3 regions of the uncultured Zhongshania sp. genome follow, and region 3 is predicted to be linked to each of the others. Evidence: predicted binding sites of a transcription regulator. Region 3 holds the regulator's gene; each other region holds the start of a gene.

Region 1 (5,938 bases), on a different contig from region 3:
TAAATTAAAGGAATACGCCAGCGAAATTATCGAGAAAGTTAAGGTCGCTCGTTTTGCCACGGTCACCAAATTGGTGGATAGCAAAGCAAGGCGCTGCAGCGAAACCTTTATTTCGCCTGTGGGCACACCGAATATTGCAAGTAACTTACATTTTAAAACCACCGATCAGATCATTGCGATCGGCGCGTCAACCGGCGGCACAGAAGCTATTCGTGAAGTATTGGAACGTCTGCCAATTGACACACCCGGTACGGTAATTGTTCAACATATTCCCGGCATGTTTAGCGGCCCGTTTGCAGAGCGAATGAATAAGTGCAGCGCGATGACCGTCTGCGAGGCTCAAGATGGGCAGCGGGTATTGCATGGCCACGCCTATATTGCACCGGGTGATTTTCACTTAAGTCTTCGCCGAGATGGCGCGCGTTATTACTGTGTTTTGAGTGATCACGATCCGGTAAACCGCCACCGTCCTTCGGTAGACGTGCTATTTCACTCAGTAGCCAAGTATGTTGGTAAAAATGCGGTAGGTGTAATTCTCACTGGGATGGGTAAGGATGGCGCAGAGGGAATGCGAGCGATGCATGAAGCCGGTGCGAGCACGCTGGTACAAGATGAAGCGTCTTCTGTGGTATGGGGGATGCCGGGAGCTGCTGTTGCGGTAGGTGCCGTTGACGAGGTGCTCACCTTACCCAAAATCGCCGCGCGAATCATTAGTCTTTATGAGCCGCATCGTTGAGCACACACTTTTTTTGGTGGCTGCTGTGATTGCTTATAAGCAATTGTGATACCGCACTTTAGGAAGTTTAGGTTGATTTCCGCTAACGATACTCTGTCTTAGCCGAAATACGATTGAATAAACCTGGGAAAAATCGCTTTATAGTCGGCGCCAGCCCGCTGAAACCTTTACCAATAATCACTTCGTCACGTTCATTGATCATTGCCTTGATAATGTCTCGCACGCATTCTTCCACGGCCATGCCATTGATAATGGAATCGTCATTTTTATTTTGTGCATCGCCACTGGCATTCAGGGCGTTAATGGCGATATTGGTTTGAATGGAGCCTGGGCAGATTGTCAGGCAGTGAACGCCGTGTTCCGCGGTTTCAGCCCGCAGGCAATCCATAAACCCTACCACGGCGAACTTAGCACCTGAATAGCCACTGCGTAACTTGGTGCCGACTTTGCCGGCCACGCTGCTTATACTGACAATCATGCCATTTTGCTGAGCGAGCATATTTGGCAGTAAGGCCTTGGTCATGGCAACCGATCCCAGATAGTTCACTTCCATCAGTTTCCGATACACGAATAAGTCGGTATCAATAAATAGTGAACGCTGGGAGATACCGCCATTATTGATCAGTATATGGACTGGCCCGATCTCGGCTAATTGGCCTTGCACAAATGTGACAAGAGTGTCGTCAGCGACCGCTAAATCCAGCGGCACAACCCAGTGCCGGGTTAAGCCGCCCGGCAGAGATTTTGCAATTTCAACGAGAGTATCTTTGCGCCTTGCAGATAAAACAATCCGCGCGCCTTTTGCCGCGAGCTGTCGGCAGAGCTCAAGGCCAATCCCCGAACTTGCGCCAGTAATCCAAACGGTTTTATTGTCGATTTCCATTTCAATTCCCCGCGGTAATTCCTGATTCTAGGTTTTTCGCGAATTAGTCAATTTTTTGTTGCTTCGGCAGTGAGGTTAGCAACTAAGTTTAGCGCGCCGGCTCGTTAATGTATTGCGGCAAATCGAGATCGATTCGTTAACGGTTCAATGGGCTTTAATGCGGAACGTACCTTATGCGGATGCTCGGACGATGTTTTGATAGCTCTTATAAATCACTGCCTGACTCTATCTTGACGTATATTAAGCTGGCTGCGTATCGTGCAGTAAACACTCAGCACTAAGGAGCTTGCATGTCACAGTCGAGAACCGAACTTAATATGGTCGAAATCGACCATTGTGTTGAGCAAATTATTGCTCGATTAGGGAAAGATCTGCGCGTTGCTATGCCTTTGGGCCTGGGAAAGCCGGTAGAGCTGATAGATGCGCTATATCGGCGGGCGTGCGCTGAGCCGAGTATTTCCTTAACAATTTTAACTGCTCTTAGTTTAGAGCGGCCTAGCGAGGCAGATGCCATTCGGGGCCGTTTACTCAACCCAGTGTTCGACCGCCTATATGCGAATTATCGTGAGCCGCTGTATTTACAAGCTGAGCGCAGCGGAGAAACACCAGCCAACATAAGGGTCTGTGAATTTTATTTTAAGGCAGGCAGCCGCTTAGGGCATCTCTCGGCGCAGAGACATTATATAAGTTCTAATTACACTCATGCCGCAAGAGATGTCGTGGCGCGGGGCTGTAATGTGGTTATTCAAATGTTGGCGCAGGAAGGTGATGCGCTGAGTATGAGTTGTAATCCGGATACCTCTGCAGAAGTTGTTTCTCGACTTAAAAAAGAGGGGCGACCCTATATCGCAATTGGTGTTGTGCACCCAGATTTGCCTTTTATGTATGGCGATGCGGAAGTGAATGCGTCCCAGTTTGATTTTCTTGCGATAACAAACAGTGAGTGCCACGGCCTGTTTCAGGTACCGCGATTACCGCCTATTCCTGACACCGACTATGCCATTGGTTTACGTGCCAGTGCCCTGATTGCCGATGGCGGAACGCTGCAGTTGGGTATCGGTGCGATGGGTGACGCGATTGTGCAGTCGGCGCTGCTAAGGCATCAGCAAAATGCCAGTTATCTCGAATTACTACAACGATTTGGTGTCGATGAACACAGCGCAGATCTGGTGGATGCCATTGGTGGTCGCGAACCATTTGAAGAAGGCTTGTACGGTGCCACAGAAATGTTTGTAGAGGGCTTTCTTCACCTTTTCGAAGCCGGTGTATTGAAGCGACCTGTCTATGACTTTTGGGCCTTGCAGCAGCTGATTAATATTGGCGGCTGCGACCCGTTAGCACTGAGTTCGGAGTGTTTGCCCGCCTTGGCGGAGCTGGGCGTAAGAGAGTTGCGGGGCAAGGATTTCGATACACTGCAATACCACGGTTTCTTCAACGAGAGTTGCCGATACAGCGAAGGTAAGCTGTATACGCCGCAGGGTGATTTTTGTTCTGCCAATATGGCCAATCCTGACAGCCAGCAGTTTATGGCGACATACTGCCTAGGAACGCAGTTGCGCAATGGCAAAGTGATGCACGGTGGCTTCTTTCTTGGCAGCGGTGACTTTTATCGTAGCTTGCGCGATATGCCTGAAACGGAACGTCGCAAACTAGCGATGTGCAGCGTTGAAAAAATTAATCAATTAGATCAAAACCCGCGCTTATACAAAGCACAACGACAGTCAGCACGCTTTATTAACACCGGTTTAAATGTCAGCCTTAATGGTGCGGTCGCGTCGGACACACTTGAAAACGGCCAGGTGTTATCTGGCGTCGGAGGTCAGTACAATTTTGTGGCGATGGCGCACCAACTGGATAATGGACGATCGGTGCTGATGATTCGCGCCAGCCGCTCACAGGGTGGTAAGGCGGTATCAAATATTGTTAGCCACTATGGAGCGTGTACCATTCCCCGGCATTTGCGCGATATTGTCGTTACCGAATACGGCATTGCCGACTTGCGTTCTAAAACTGATGAGGAAGTTTGCGTCGCTCTAATTAATATCGCCGACTCGCGCTTTCAAGCTGAATTAGTGGCCGAGGCAAAGGCTGCGGGTAAATTGTCGGCTAGCTTTGAAGTGCCCTCTGTTTTTCGACAAAACTTCCCCCATGTAATCCGTGCCAATGTTGAGTGGGCGCGTGCAAAGGGGATGATGCCCGCATATCCATTTGGCTGTGACTTTAGCGAAGATGAATTAACGGCGGCGAAGACCTTAAAATCATTGGCGCAGTTGTCCACAATGCAGAAAATGAGCACCTTACTGCGCGGCGGCAAAAATACAGATTCTGTAAATCGTGTTTTAGAGGTACTGCGCTTGAGCGGCTCCTTAAGTGGCAAAGACCGTGTATTAAAACGTTTGATACAAGGCTCAAGGAATAAAAAGTAGAGTGTTTCACCTCTAACGGTTTAGATTAATTGCGATGGGCGTCACAAATCTAAACCTTTGTTAGAGCTGAAAATACGCTATTAAATAATCGTAAGGCTTTGATTTTTATAAAAATAAATAGAATATTAATGTGTGCTTAGTGGCTTATACGCACTCCCAATTGGGCTCAAGATTAACTATTGTACATGTCAGGATCTTTGTTATTACCGCTTAGGGAATATTTCGAAAGAAAATTTGAGCATAAGTTAGGTAGTAACGTTTTAAGCCCAGTAGGTGTTTATCGTGAATAATAAATTAGCAAGCTATGTACTCTGCTCATTTTTCAGTGTGTCGGCTATGTCGGTATTTGCCGAACCAGAAAGTTGTTTAGATTGGAATGTGCAGGAGTTTCCCGCGACATCCGAACAATCGAGTTGTTCCTATTTTAACCATCACAAAGTCTCTACGCGTTTCACTGTTCACAATGTGTGTGATACTAAAGTGAGTGGCGTTTTTAGTTATTATAAAGAAGACCTAAACAATAAATCGGTGATGAGTGTGCAATCTTTTGTGGTCAGCCCCGGAGCAAGTCAAGAGATAGCTAATCCCTGTGGGATGCAAAGCAGTGCCGCTTATCAGGTGTCGCAAGTGACCTTTTAAGCTTTGAAAATGAAATGCCGGCCTACAAAAAAGCCCTGATAGCGATATCAGGGCTTTTTTGCATTAAGTGATTAACCTTTGTGGCCCCACAACTTTGCCTGCAAGCAAAGAGTGGTGTGTTTAGGTCATGCGCCTCAGCGCGCAGTGAAGCGGTCTAATGTCATAGCCATGACACTGTCGGTGCTGCTGTTCATGCAGCCAGCGTGACCTTTGGCGCGGGGCAGTAGGCGTGAGAAATAAAACTCTGCCGTTTCCAGCTTCGCTTCATAAAATGCCTTGTCGTCACCGCCTTCGGCTAATTTACTGGCTGCAACTTCCGCCATCATTGCCCAGTAGTAAGCCATTGACAAGTAACCGCTATACATCAAAAAGTCGTAAGACGCTGCGCCTACTGCATCTCTGTTTCTAGATGCACGGGCAACCATTTTTATGGTGTGCCAGTTCCACGACAGGGTATAACCGATAAGCTTTGCCGAGTAGCAGCGGCGTTTACCGCTAATTAAATTTTTGAAACCAAATTTATATAATTTTTTGCAGAATCCGCCGTAAAGTTTAAAGCCGTCGAGTACAACTTTTCTGCCGATAAGGTCCATGGCCTGAATGCCGGTGGTGCCTTCATACATGGTCGCAATGCGGGCATCGCGATAAATTTGCTCCATACCGTGTTCTTTAATAAAACCGTGTCCGCCAAATACCTGCATGGCATTGCTGGCAGATTCCAAACCGGTTTCCGTTAAAAATGCTTTCAATATCGGTGTTAAAAAGCCCAGCTCATTTTCAGCTTCGTCGCGATCTGCCTGCGTTTCTGCCTGTACCATTCGGTCAGAGTATTTTGCCGCGTCGTAAATCATGGCGCGACCACCTTCTGCAAAGGCTCTTGCGGTTAGCAACATGCGGCGCACATCGGGGTGGTGAATAATCGCATCGCCCGCTTTGTCAGGATTTTTAACGCCGGACAAAGAGCGCATTGAATAGCGGTCTAGGGCGTAGGGTAGTGCATTTTGGTAAGCCAGCTCAGATGCGGCTAAACCTTGAATAGCAGTGCCTATCCGGGCGGTATTCATAAAGGTGAACATGGCATTCAGACCTTCGTTCTCTTGGCCCAGCATATAGCCGGTGGCGGAGTCGAAGTTAATAACGCAGGTGGCGTTGCCGTGGATACCCATTTTATGCTCGATGCTGCCACACTTCACGCCGTTGCGATCGGTGATGGTGCCATCTTCAGTGGTATTAAATTTAGGCACGATGAAGAGC
Region 2 (5,938 bases), on a different contig from region 3:
AATACGCAGTAGTTTAAGCATCGGTATACGTTGTCCATCTCATTGTTTTTATTTAAATTTACAGCCGGCGCCGGTAAGGCTGATGCCAGCTGTGGGTATTATTTACCGCAATGCTATGTTTGTCAGCATTTTTTTGTCATAGTATATGTCAATATAATTTGGCTCGCAATTCAAGTGAGTTTGGCCCTTGGCAACGATATAAATAAGCGATGTGACTGGCAGGATTTGCAAGGAGTCACTTCGTATAATGTTTAGATAATAAATTTAATAATAGCCGGTATGGCTTTTGACATTGACTCATCGGGAGATAAACATGATCGATTTGTATACCGCACCGACGCCTAACGGCCATAAAGCATCCTGTACCTTAGAGGCTTTGGGTTTAGCGTATGAAACTCATTACGTTGACATCGGCGCAGGCGAGCAGAAAAAACCGGCGTTTTTAGCCTTGAATCCCAATGGGCGTATTCCCGCCATTGTTGATCGTGACAACGATAATTTTGCCGTGTTTGAGTCGGGCGCTATCATGATTTACTTGGCGGAAATGACCGGCAAGTTAATGCCTAGTGACGCCAAGGGGCGCTCAAAAGTTATTCAGTGGCTGATGTTTCAAATGGGCGGGGTGGGGCCAATGATGGGGCAGGCGAATGTTTTTCATCGCTACTTCCCAGAAAAAATACAGCCCGCTATCGATCGCTATCAAAATGAATGCCGCCGCCTGTTTGAAGTGTTGGATGGTCATTTGGCGCACCATGAATGGTTGGCGGATGACTATTCAATTGCAGATATTGCAAATTGGTGTTGGGTGAGAACCTATAAATGGTCGGGAGTCTCTGTTGAGGGATTAGATAATTTAGCGCGCTGGTTACAGGTAATGAAAAGTCAGCCCGGTATGGAAAAAGGCATTGAAGTTCCTTTCAGCCTGGGTAACTTATTGGATGATCTGGATGATACGGCGGCAGAGAAATTCAAAGATTCAGCGCGGAATATGCTGCAAAAGTAATTTTGTAAACGCAGTGTTGTTTTGCTTTCTTGGAGCCGCTGCCAGCCTCACTTGTAAATTGATAATAGTGCTTTACGGTTTTGATAATTATGGATGAAACGCAATCACCGACTAAAAAGGGAGCTGCCGATGGTCGCGTTCAACGCAGCAGGCGCAGCCGGCAGCTCATTATCGAGGCGATGCTGGATTTAATTAACGAGGGGGTGTTAATCCCGACCGCGCAGCAAGTGGCGGACCGCGCTAATATTGCGATACGTACCGTCTTTAGACATTTTTCAGAGATGGAGCAGCTTTACAATGAACTGGATGCGCAGATTCGGGAGCATTATTTAGATTTGTTCCGTGGTGGAGATCGGAGCGGCACACTAGATACCCGCTTGCAGCATGCGATAGAGCGGCACGCAAATGCCTACACCACCTTGTCGCCGGTTATGCTGGCAACGCGTGCCTTGCTTTGGCGCTCGCCAACACTGACAAAATGCTACGATGAAAATCAACAAAAATTGAGGATAGACTTGGATAATTGGCTGCCCGAATTAAAGGAAGTATCGGCAGCTACACGTGAGGCAATAGATGCGATTGCGTCTTTTGACTTCTGGCATAGGCTCCATGTCAGTCAAGCAATGAGTAAGTCCGCGAGCGTGAAAATTATTACCGACTTAATCAAAAACCTTTTGGATGACGATCGGTGCTAATTTCCCCAAGCACTTTTCCTGCCTTCGGTGACATTGTCATATTGTTGTGAATTTGCTGCGCTGTTTGGGGCATAAAGTAAGGGTAAACACCTAGCTACGTGTTCAGGTTTTTCGGATACGATCAAAAGGCCTACACCCTGTTAAAGTGCGATCACCGGGCATGATAAATAGCATCAAACCAATCGACCCGTATGTCGTCATCGAGAATGCGCGATGCAAAGCGCTAAATCAAATTTTGTTCTGCTTTGCAGTGGTTGGTGCAGTCGGTGGACCGCTTTCTGCCCTGCGCTCTGTGCTTACCGGCTGGCTGCCAATGTATAGCGCACATCTTATTATTGGCGCCTATGCCGTTTTCCTTTGGGCGTCCGCGAAAAAAACGTCTTACCAATTTAAATTTTGGTCGCTGATATTGCTGATGTGGTGTATCGGCGTAGTCGGATTATTTAATTTTGGCATGCTTGGTGCCGGGACGTGGTGGTTAGCCACCAGTGCCTTGCTGGGCGGAATGCTGTATTCCTGCCGAGTGGGGGTAATACTGGCGTGCGCTGCAATGACTGTTACCTGCCTGGTCGCCTATGGTTTCATGTCTGGAACACTTCAACTCAGCCCCTCCGTTAGTGTCGATACGTATATGCATTCGATGACCACATGGGGAGCGTATTTAGTGGTGGCTGTATGGCTACCTATTATCATATTTACGTCCTTCGGTCGGCTTTCCAGTGTGGTGACGAGTTTGGCTAAAGAGATAGCCGCGACCCAAGCTGAGTTGTATAAAATGGCTAATTTAGATTCGCTAACGGGAGCTCTGCGGCCTCATGTGCTGGAAGACAGGCTTGAGTACGCGCTTTTTAAAGGGCGGCGTGTCAATGAGAGCGTGGGAGTAGTATTCATTGATCTCGACAACTTTAAGCACGTGAATGATACCTACGGTCATGCTACCGGAGATGCCATTCTTGTTGAGGTTGTTGCAAGGGCTCGGTCTATGCTGCGCGAAGAAGATTTGATTGCGCGAGTCGGCGGTGATGAGTTTGTTGTCGTGATTACCGGTGTTGTTTCAAATGAACAAGTGGTCGCGGTTGCTGAAAAATTGAAAAAAACCATCTCAAGACCGTTTAGCTATAAAGGCACTAAGTTGGATATTCCTATTAGCATCGGCGTCACCAGTGACTGGGGTAGTGCCGTCAATGGTAAGCAGCTGATAGAAGCTGCGGATCAATATATGTACCATGCGAAACGACATGGTAGGAACGGCATTTATTCTGGAGCAGTGCCGACCCTTGGTGCAGCGTAAACCTTCCTTTAGATCGAGTCTCTCTTCTTACATCTGTTAATTTCTGATTCCCATGTGGCAACCGAATTTTGCTGATTCACCCATAGACTGACCGCGAATTTGAATCATAAATTGACAAAAAATGTTTGATATACGCCATGCCCTTTCATTTCAGCCGATTGCCTTACCGATAACTTGGCCAGCTGTTTACCCATGAGATGGCCGAAAAGCATTCGCGATCAGTCACTGTTTTGGCCTTCGAACAGTAGAGTTATCCTGATTAACACACTGGGGAGTGACTTGGCTTATTGAAATTTGGAGTCATTGTCTTAATAAATTAGCCCTTGTATTAACTACCCACGAACGTTGTAATTCGCAATCGCGCCGACATTCTCCGCCAGCGGCAGATAAGCTGCGCGCGCAGTTTTTTTCACTATTTTGAGGCGCTGCGACCAACCTTTCCCAATCAGTCTGCGGTTCACTTTTATAGCATTACTTATGGCCTCCGCCACAGACTCAGAATCACTGAATAAGATACGATTTTCCCGTTTGAAGTCGCGAAGCTGCTGGCTATTAAATGTCATTAATTCTTCGGCGCCTTCTGAGACCGCACCAAAAGCATCAATCAACGCATACAGCCCCAGTATTTCTGAAATAACAACATTTGCTACCGCAACGTCTACTCCTTCGGATATTCGCCGGCGCAGCCGTGCATACTGTTCACTCACGCTCATACCGAACACGGGGTCATCTATCGTGTGCAGTTTGCGGGCAATGTCGCGCCACTCCTCAGGACTTAACAACGCCTCAGCGGCAGGAAAAACAATCGTTTCCTCTCGGCGCACGTGTTCACCATACAGCTCTAAAAAATCTGTCAAACTTGCCCGCAACAGGTTTTTTTGCAATTTTTCATCACCTAGCACCAAAGCATCTAACTTGTGATACAGGTGCACACTTTCGCGAGCCAAATCTTTATGCTCGGCCAGCAGCTCAACAACCTCTGAACGCACGCCATCACGGTGTGTAGCTAGCTTTGCAAACAACTGATCCTCTAGTGGGTGGTGATGTACATCTGGATACTCCATTAAGTAACGCAGCATATCTCTTAACATCACAAGATCTGGTTCTGTGCGACGAGTCAATTTGTTAATTTCGACTGACATCGCTTCGCGCAACGTACCGATATACGTGTGCTCACTACGCAGGCGATGCATTACTTTTTGACGATTTGCATCAATATTTTTTCTGGTAGTACTGACCATGATCTCTCTCTCGACGTTTAGTGATTGTTATTACATCGTTTGGTGGTTGTTACTACATCCGCGCCAGCACAGAAAACTGACATAAAACCGCGCTGGCATTGCGCAAAGACAAGGAGCTTCTCACTACCTAGCGCTTCCCAGATGAATAAGGCGGTGCATAGTGAGTACTAGAAAATCCCACCAGCCCGATGACTATCATATTAAGCAGGCGACGCTTAGTGGTCTTTGATATAGATCAAACAGGGCAAGACTGCAAAGCAATAGTATAGAGCTATAAGGCGGTGTGTAGTGGTCAAGTGAACTGGGCTCGGAAACTCCTTTTGCCCATGCTCCAGCCAAATTCTCTTGGGATGGTCTGGAGCGTGTGCTTCAAATCTAACAAGCACATGAAGTCTTTTGCTGTCGCTCACTGGAAGGCTTCTTACATCGCTCCCCTTATGTAAACGTTACGCTATATCGGGAATATCATGTTATCCATTTTTACAAAATTAGCTGATTGGCTCGTTTACGGGGTGTTTGGTCTAGTGCCAGACTCTAAGATTGGAGGGGCTGCCCACTTCTTCGTCGAGGATACAACAAAGATATTTTTCCTTTTGATCGTGATGATTTATGTCATTGCTCTTGTTAGGGCGTCCCTCGATATCGAGAGGGTGCGTGATTACTTGGCAAAAAATAACAAATTCTTTGGGTATCTAATGGGCTCGACATTCGGCGCGATAACCCCCTTCTGCTCCTGCTCAAGCATACCGGTGTTTCTTGGCTTTACTTCTGCAGGTGTTCCGGTCGGTATTACAATGTCATTTCTTTTAACTTCGCCGCTTATTAATGAAGTCGCGGTTTTGCTGTTATTGAGTTTGGTTGGTTGGGAGATAACCATTGTTTATGTCTTGGTTGGAATGCTCATCGGTATTATAGGTGGTGTCTTTCTTGATCTAATTCACGCAGAAAAGCTTCTGCAGCCTTTTGCACTAAAAGCTTATGAGACGGCGACAACTTCAGATGGTGAGTACAGTCATAGACCTATACTTTCATTTTCGGAGCGCCATGAATTTGCCAAGACCGAATTGTTGGATATTTTAAGTCGCGTATGGAAGTGGGTGTTTGTTGGGGTTGGATTAGGTGCGGCCTTACATGGCTTTGTTCCCGGTACATGGTTTGAAGAAAATTTGGGAAGTGGCCAGTGGTGGTCTGTACCAGTTGCCGTCCTGGCGGGTATTCCTTTGTATTCAAATGCCACGGGTGTCATTCCTGTGATGGAAAGTTTAATCGTAAAGGGGCTTCCTGTCGGCACGACATTGGCATTCTGTATGAGTACAGTCGCAGCGAGTTTTCCAGAATTTATCTTGTTGAAACAGGTAATGACGTGGAAATTATTGGCTATTATTTTTTTCCTCTTACTAATGTCATTTACCCTGGTCGGCTGGCTGGTAAATATGGCCTCTATATTTTAAGGAGAAGCTTGTGAAAGAAATTAAAGTGCTTGGGAGTGGCTGCTCAAAATGCATCAAGGTCGCGGAGCTTATTCAGGTGGTTGCCAATGATTGTGGAGTTCAGGTTAACGTCGTCAAGGAGTCGAGCCCCCAAGTCATGCTCGAATACGGCGTAATGAAAACACCGGCGGTAGTTGTAGATAACCAGCTGATGCACTCAGGATCTGTACCTGATAGGAAAAAAGTAGAGCAATGGCTAAAGTAGCTCAGTGGAAATA
Region 3 (5,938 bases):
GTGTATATTTTTTCCCGCTTTTGATAAAGATCGATTTCTGACACTTCGGCAGGAACGAATTCCTCAACAGGAATACGATCCGGATCGTGACTTGGGTGCTGCGAATCGTATTGTTGGCTGTTTGCGGTCATTACCTAAACTCGGCAGCGCGGCTGCTAATGTTTGCTGCCTACAACAGGCATGCTCAATTGATAAACATAGGCTGTCAGCAGGTGAATTTTTTCCTCACTTAACTTGTCGTGGTGAGCGGGCATTTGGCCGGATCGTCCCTTGCCGATACTTTGTTTGATTGCGCCAAGATCTCCCCCGTACAACCAGATGTTATCGTTTAGCTTGGGCGCCCCCATCATTTGATTGCCGCCGCCATCTGGGCCATGGCAGGCTGCACATAGCATGGCATACTGGTTCGCCGCTGGGCTGCTGTCGTCGGCCTTGCCTTTGCTCAAGTCACTAAGGTGTTGGCTCATCGATTCCAGTCCATCTGTACCTAACATACTTTCCCATGCGGGCATGGTGCCGTTGCGACCTTGGCTGATAGAGTGGCGAATTTGTTCGGGTTCGCCGCCATATAGCCAATCTTGATCAGTGAGGTTGGGAAATCCGTAACTGCCTTCCGCATTCACGCCGTGGCATATTGCGCAGTTATTGGCAAAAATACGTTTTGCGGTGCGCATTGCTTTCCCGTCGGTGGCGAGGGTGGTGATATCTTTATCCATAAAGCTTTTATAGAGTGCTTCGGTGGCGTGCTCGGCCTGCTGAACTTCGTTCTCCCACTTTCCGACGGAGCTCCAGTGCAACAAGCCGGGAAACTTGCCCATGCCTGGATACGCGATGAGGTAGCCGATAGCAAAAACGATGGTGATAACAAACATCTTTATCCACCAAGACGGCAAAGGGTTGTCGTACTCTTCTATGCCGTCGTAGACGTGACCGGTGGTTTGATTCTCTCCGCTCTTGGTGATTTTGCGATTGCTGAAAAGCAGCCACACAATCAGAACGATTGTGATTGTGGTCAGTACGATGATCCACATGCTCCAAAAATTACTCATCGTGCTTCTCCGCAGGCTTGGCACCGAACTTCGGTTTGCCAGTGGGATCGTCTGCTAAAAAAGGCAGCAGGGCGGCGTCTTCAAAATAGGTTTTGCGACTTTTGCGGAAGACGCTAAAACTCAGGCCGATAAAAGCCAGAAATACCAGCAGTGTCGCAATTGCTCTTAGACTGTCTTGATCCATGTGTTCTTTCTCCGCCTAGCGCTTGTACTTGAGCAGCGTGCCGAGTTGCTGCAAATAGGCAATGACCGCATCGATTTCTTTCATGCCCGCCACTTGGTCTGCGGCGCCTTCAATATCGGCGTCGGTATAGGGCACACCCACTTTGCGCAGCGCCGCCATTTTTTTACCGACCATCTCGCCATCGATGTCATTGTTAAATAGCCAAGGGTAGGAGGGCATAATGGACTCGGGTACTACGTCGCGCGGGTTAAATAAATGGGCGCGATGCCACTCGTTGCTGTAGCGCTCGCCTACTCGCGCCAGATCAGGCCCGGTGCGTTTCGAACCCCACAAAAAAGGATGCTCATAAACACCTTCACCAGCAACGGAATAGTGACCGTAGCGCTCGGTTTCTGAGCGCAGCGGGCGCACCATTTGCGAGTGACACACGGTGCAGCCTTCGCGTATGTAAATGTCGCGACCGGTTAATTGCATCGCGTTGAGGGGCTTGAGTCCTTTTATTGGCTCGGTGGTTTCTTTTAAAAACGCTAAGGGCACGAGTTCAACCAGAGCGCCAAAGCTGATGGCGATGATGATAAAGACGATCATCAAGCCAATATTTTTTTCTACTAAATCGTGATTCATGCTGTCACCTCCGCTGAGCTTTCAACCACAGCCAAGTCGTCGCCATTGCGGATGGTCTGCCACACATTCCACGCCATCACCAACATGCCGATCAGGAATATGCTGCCACCGAAGAAGCGCACAATAAATCCAGCTTGGCTGGCTACAACAGACTCCACAAAGGTGTAAGTCAAACTGCCGTCGCTGTTGTAGGCACGCCACATCAAGCCCTGAATAATGCCGTTCACCCACATTGAGGCGATGTAGAGCACGGTGCCGATGGTGGACAGCCAAAAGTGCAAGTTGATAGCGGGGATGCTGTACATTTTAGCCTTGTCGAATAACACCGGTATTAAATGGTAGATGGTGCCAATTGAGATCATGGCCACCCAACCTAGCGCGCCGGAGTGAACGTGGCCGATGGTCCAGTCTGTGTAGTGAGAAAGTGAGTTAACCGTCTTGATCGACATCATTGGGCCTTCGAAGGTAGACATACCGTAGAAGGACAGTGACACAATGAGAAAACGCAGAATGGGGTCGGTGCGCAATTTATGCCAGGCACCGGACAGCGTCATTATGCCGTTGATCATACCGCCCCACGACGGCGCCAACAGAATCAGCGACATCACCATACCTAAGCTCTGCGCCCAATCGGGCAGGGCGGTGTAGTGCAAATGGTGAGGACCAGCCCAAATATAAACGGCGATCAGAGCCCAAAAGTGCACAATAGATAAACGATAGGAATAGACCGGACGCTCAGCCTGTTTGGGGACAAAGTAGTACATCATTCCCAGGAAACCCGCGGTTAAGAAAAATCCCACCGCGTTGTGGCCGTACCACCACTGCACCATGGCATCGACTGCGCCAGCGTATACCGAGTATGACTTGGTCAGGCTGACGGGAACCGCCAGGCTATTCACAATATGGAGCACCGCGACGGTGACAATGAAGGCGCCGTAGAACCAGTTGGCCACATAGATATGGCGCATTTGGCGTTTCATGATGGTGCCGAAAAACACAATGGCGTAGGCGACCCAGACGATGGTGATTAAGATATCAATCGGCCACTCTAATTCGGCGTATTCTTTGGAGGTGGTGTAACCCATTGGCAGCGAGATGGCCGCCAATACAATGACCAGCTGCCAGCCCCAGAATACGAAAGGGATGAGCGGACCGCCAACGAGGCGCGCTTGGCAGGTGCGCTGCACCACAAAAAAAGACGAGCCCATTAAAGCGCAACCGCCGAAGGCAAAAATCACCGCATTGGTGTGCAGTGGTCGCAGTCGGCCAAAACTGAGCCAAGAGGTTTCAAAGTTAAGTGCCGGCCAGACCAATTGGGCCGCCAGCAAAACCCCTACTGTCATACCGACAATGCCCCAGACGACGGCCATCACCGTGAACATTTTCACGGCGCGATAATCGTACTGGGGTTGCTGGAGTTGAGAGTCCATATGGATTCCTTAGGTCGTAAAGTACAGAAAGATCGTTAAATTCAGCTAGTGATTTTGCCGCTAGCCGTCGATAAAAACGGGCGCCAAGCCTATTTCCCAAAGCATCACAACACCGCCCATGAGAGCCATGAAAATCACCATGCACACCCCAACCACGGCGGACGCGTAAAGAAAACCGCGCTCGGCGGGAATATCCATGACGGTGGGAATGCCGATATACAAGAGGTAGACGGCCCAGCTTAAGCCCGCGATCCCCAGTAACATGTCTAGCCAAAAAATGGGGTAGAAGCCGCACAGTCCCACGATAAAAAGGGGCGTGGCGGTGTAGCTGGCCACCACCATGCCTTTCGTCATCGAAGAATTGCTGCCGTAGGTTTCGGCCATCCAGTGAATGAAGTAGCCAATGATGGCGAGGGAGGCCAGCATGACAAGGTAAAACGCGATTACAATCCGCATTGCGCTGGCTTCGGTCATCAGCACAATTTCACCGTCACCGACGGTCCAGCCTTGCTTGGTGACGCCGTAGTACCACGCCAGTGACGGGCCTATAGCCAGAATGACGGAGTACAGCAGCTTGCTGGCCAGCGCTGAATTCGGTAAACGACTTACCGCATGCCACTGATCGCGGGGGTTAAATAGAAATCCAAATGGGTTGCTAACAAAAGTCGCCACGGTTCGCTCTCTTAAGATCATCCAGTGATATCTGGCAGGATAGCCAATAGGGTGAGCGGGTCTTTTGATCTACGTCAACTAATTGCTTGTTTGGGCAATAATAATTTTGACTCTACTTGCCGGGCGTTAAATTAATCAATTAATGCCCGAGTGAGGCAATGCGTTTCAATTCGTCGATGTCTACAACCTCGAGCTCTTTTTTATCAATTAAAATCAGCCCCTGTTTGGCAAAACGGCTGAATACGCGGCTTACCGTCTCTATGGTCAGGCCGAGGAAATTACCGATATCGGTGCGGGACATGGGCAGGCGGAAATTTAATGGTGATAAATTGCGACGGGCATTGCGCGCAGAAATACTAACAAGAAGCGCGGCTACTCGCTCGTCGGCGGTGTGTTTGCTCAGCATGGTAATGTGACGCTGATCTTCAACGATTTCCTGACTAAGTAGCTTGAAAAAATGCTTTTGCAAATTCGGGAGCTTAGCGCTCAGGTCTTCTACATTTGAAAAGGGAATCTCACAGATGGCAGACACTTCCATGGCGACCGCCGAGTTGGCATAGCGGTTGTGACCAATACCATCCATGCCAATTATTTCGCCGGGCAGGTAAAATCCACTGACTTGTTCTTCGCCGCTATCTGACACGCTATAGGCCTTAACAGAGCCAGATCGCACCGCAAATACTGACGTGAAAATATCGTTTTCACGGTAGAGGTGTTGGCCTTTCTGCAGCGGACGGCCACGCTGCACTATTTCATCTAGTTGAACAATTTCTTCCTGCGCTAATGCGAGTGGTAGGCAAATCGCACTCAAGCGGCAGCTGGTGCAGTTGATTGCGGCATTGTGCGGGCAGTTTTTGTTTGACGGCGCGTTTTGCTTGCTGACGGCAATCACGGTAGGCATTCCCTTGTTGCGTGTTTGATAGCACAGGATGATACCTACTCTCACGTCATTGCGGTAAAAATTCAAGTGTTTAGTCTGATTTAATCCATGCTCGCTGTATTCATTAAATCAGTAATGGCTTTTAAGCACCGCCGCTTAAATCGTTTTGGAATAGCTTTGCGTCTGAGTTTTTAAGTATTGGTCAAACACCATACATACATTCCGTAACATCATTCGGCCGAGTTCGGTGACGGTGATACCCGCGTGTTCGATGATGACTAAGCCATCTTGCTGCATCTCCTCAAGTTTCGGCTGAATATCGGCGAACTTCTCCCAGAATGATATGTTAAATTTTTCGGCAAAAACCTGAGTAGAGATGTTGAGATTACAGGCCAGCTGCATAATGACGTAGGCGCGCAGTTGATCTTCCGGGGATTTGATGAGGCCTTTGTCAACGGGGAGTTGGCCTGCGTCCAGTTGGCGATAGTAATCCGTTAGATCTTTGCTGTTTTGGGCGTAGCAGTCGCCGATGGCACTAATGGCAGATACGCCGATGCCCAGTACGTCTGGTGCTAGTGTTGTTGAATACCCTTGGAAGTTGCGCTGCAAATGCCCCTCTTTTTGGCAGCGGGCAAGTTCATCATTGGGACGAACAAAATGATCCATACCGATGTATATATAGCCCGCCTCAATTAAGCTCTCATTGGCAAGGCGGAGCATGGCGAGTTTTTCTACACTGCTGGGGAGCGTGTGTTTTTCGATGGCACGTTGGGCCGGAAATCGCGTGGGTAAGTGCGCGTAGTGATACAGGGCAATTCGATCTGGCAGCAGTGCAATGACGTCATCCAGGGTGCGGTTCAAGGTATCGCAGTTTTGCTTTGGCAAGCCGTAGATGAGATCAAAGCTAATTGAGCTGAAACGATAGGATCTGGCCGCGCCGACAAGTTCTGTAATTTGCTCTGTTCGCTGGGTTCGATTGATGGCCCGCTGTACGTCGGGGTCAGTGTCCTGGATACCAAAACTCAGACGATTAAAGCCCAGACCACGCAGCAGCGCTAGTCGATCTGGCGTTACGGTACGCGGATCAATTTCAATACTG

The links. The regulator FNR, encoded in region 3, switches genes on or off when oxygen is low (the NO sensors DNR and NnrR bind a similar motif). The targets are predictions, from matches to a motif close to TTGATNNNNATCAA.
Region 1: AAC007_RS08760 (acetyl-CoA hydrolase/transferase C-terminal domain-containing protein) is a predicted target of FNR. The motif match lies at 1,850-1,863, and genes of this name have one in related genera.
Region 2: AAC007_RS10300 (hemerythrin domain-containing protein) is a predicted target of FNR. The motif match lies at 4,456-4,469, and genes of this name have one in related genera.

Annotation. Positions count from the first base shown of each region.
Region 1 is NZ_CAXBHN010000007.1:138,151-144,088, forward strand. Features, by position in the region: gene AAC007_RS08750 (chemotaxis response regulator protein-glutamate methylesterase) at 1-736, shown strand, start outside; gene AAC007_RS08755 (SDR family oxidoreductase) at 819-1,619, opposite strand; gene AAC007_RS08760 (acetyl-CoA hydrolase/transferase C-terminal domain-containing protein) at 1,910-4,045, shown strand; gene AAC007_RS08765 (hypothetical protein) at 4,328-4,684, shown strand; gene AAC007_RS08770 (acyl-CoA dehydrogenase C-terminal domain-containing protein) at 4,819-5,938, opposite strand, start outside.
Region 2 is NZ_CAXBHN010000010.1:37,582-43,519, reverse strand. Features, by position in the region: gene AAC007_RS10320 (hypothetical protein) at 1-21, opposite strand, end outside; gene AAC007_RS10315 (glutathione S-transferase N-terminal domain-containing protein) at 314-1,003, shown strand; gene AAC007_RS10310 (TetR/AcrR family transcriptional regulator) at 1,093-1,698, shown strand; gene AAC007_RS10305 (diguanylate cyclase) at 1,859-2,989, shown strand; gene AAC007_RS10300 (hemerythrin domain-containing protein) at 3,322-4,230, opposite strand; gene AAC007_RS10295 (permease) at 4,698-5,681, shown strand; gene AAC007_RS10290 (thioredoxin family protein) at 5,692-5,925, shown strand.
Region 3 is NZ_CAXBHN010000021.1:19,044-24,981, reverse strand. Features, by position in the region: gene ccoG (cytochrome c oxidase accessory protein CcoG) at 1-131, opposite strand, end outside; gene ccoP (cytochrome-c oxidase, cbb3-type subunit III) at 156-1,049, opposite strand; gene AAC007_RS14460 (CcoQ/FixQ family Cbb3-type cytochrome c oxidase assembly chaperone) at 1,042-1,233, opposite strand; gene ccoO (cytochrome-c oxidase, cbb3-type subunit II) at 1,249-1,857, opposite strand; gene ccoN (cytochrome-c oxidase, cbb3-type subunit I) at 1,854-3,287, opposite strand; gene AAC007_RS14445 (Yip1 family protein) at 3,348-3,959, opposite strand; gene fnr (fumarate/nitrate reduction transcriptional regulator Fnr) at 4,099-4,848, opposite strand; gene hemN (oxygen-independent coproporphyrinogen III oxidase) at 4,996-5,938, opposite strand, start outside.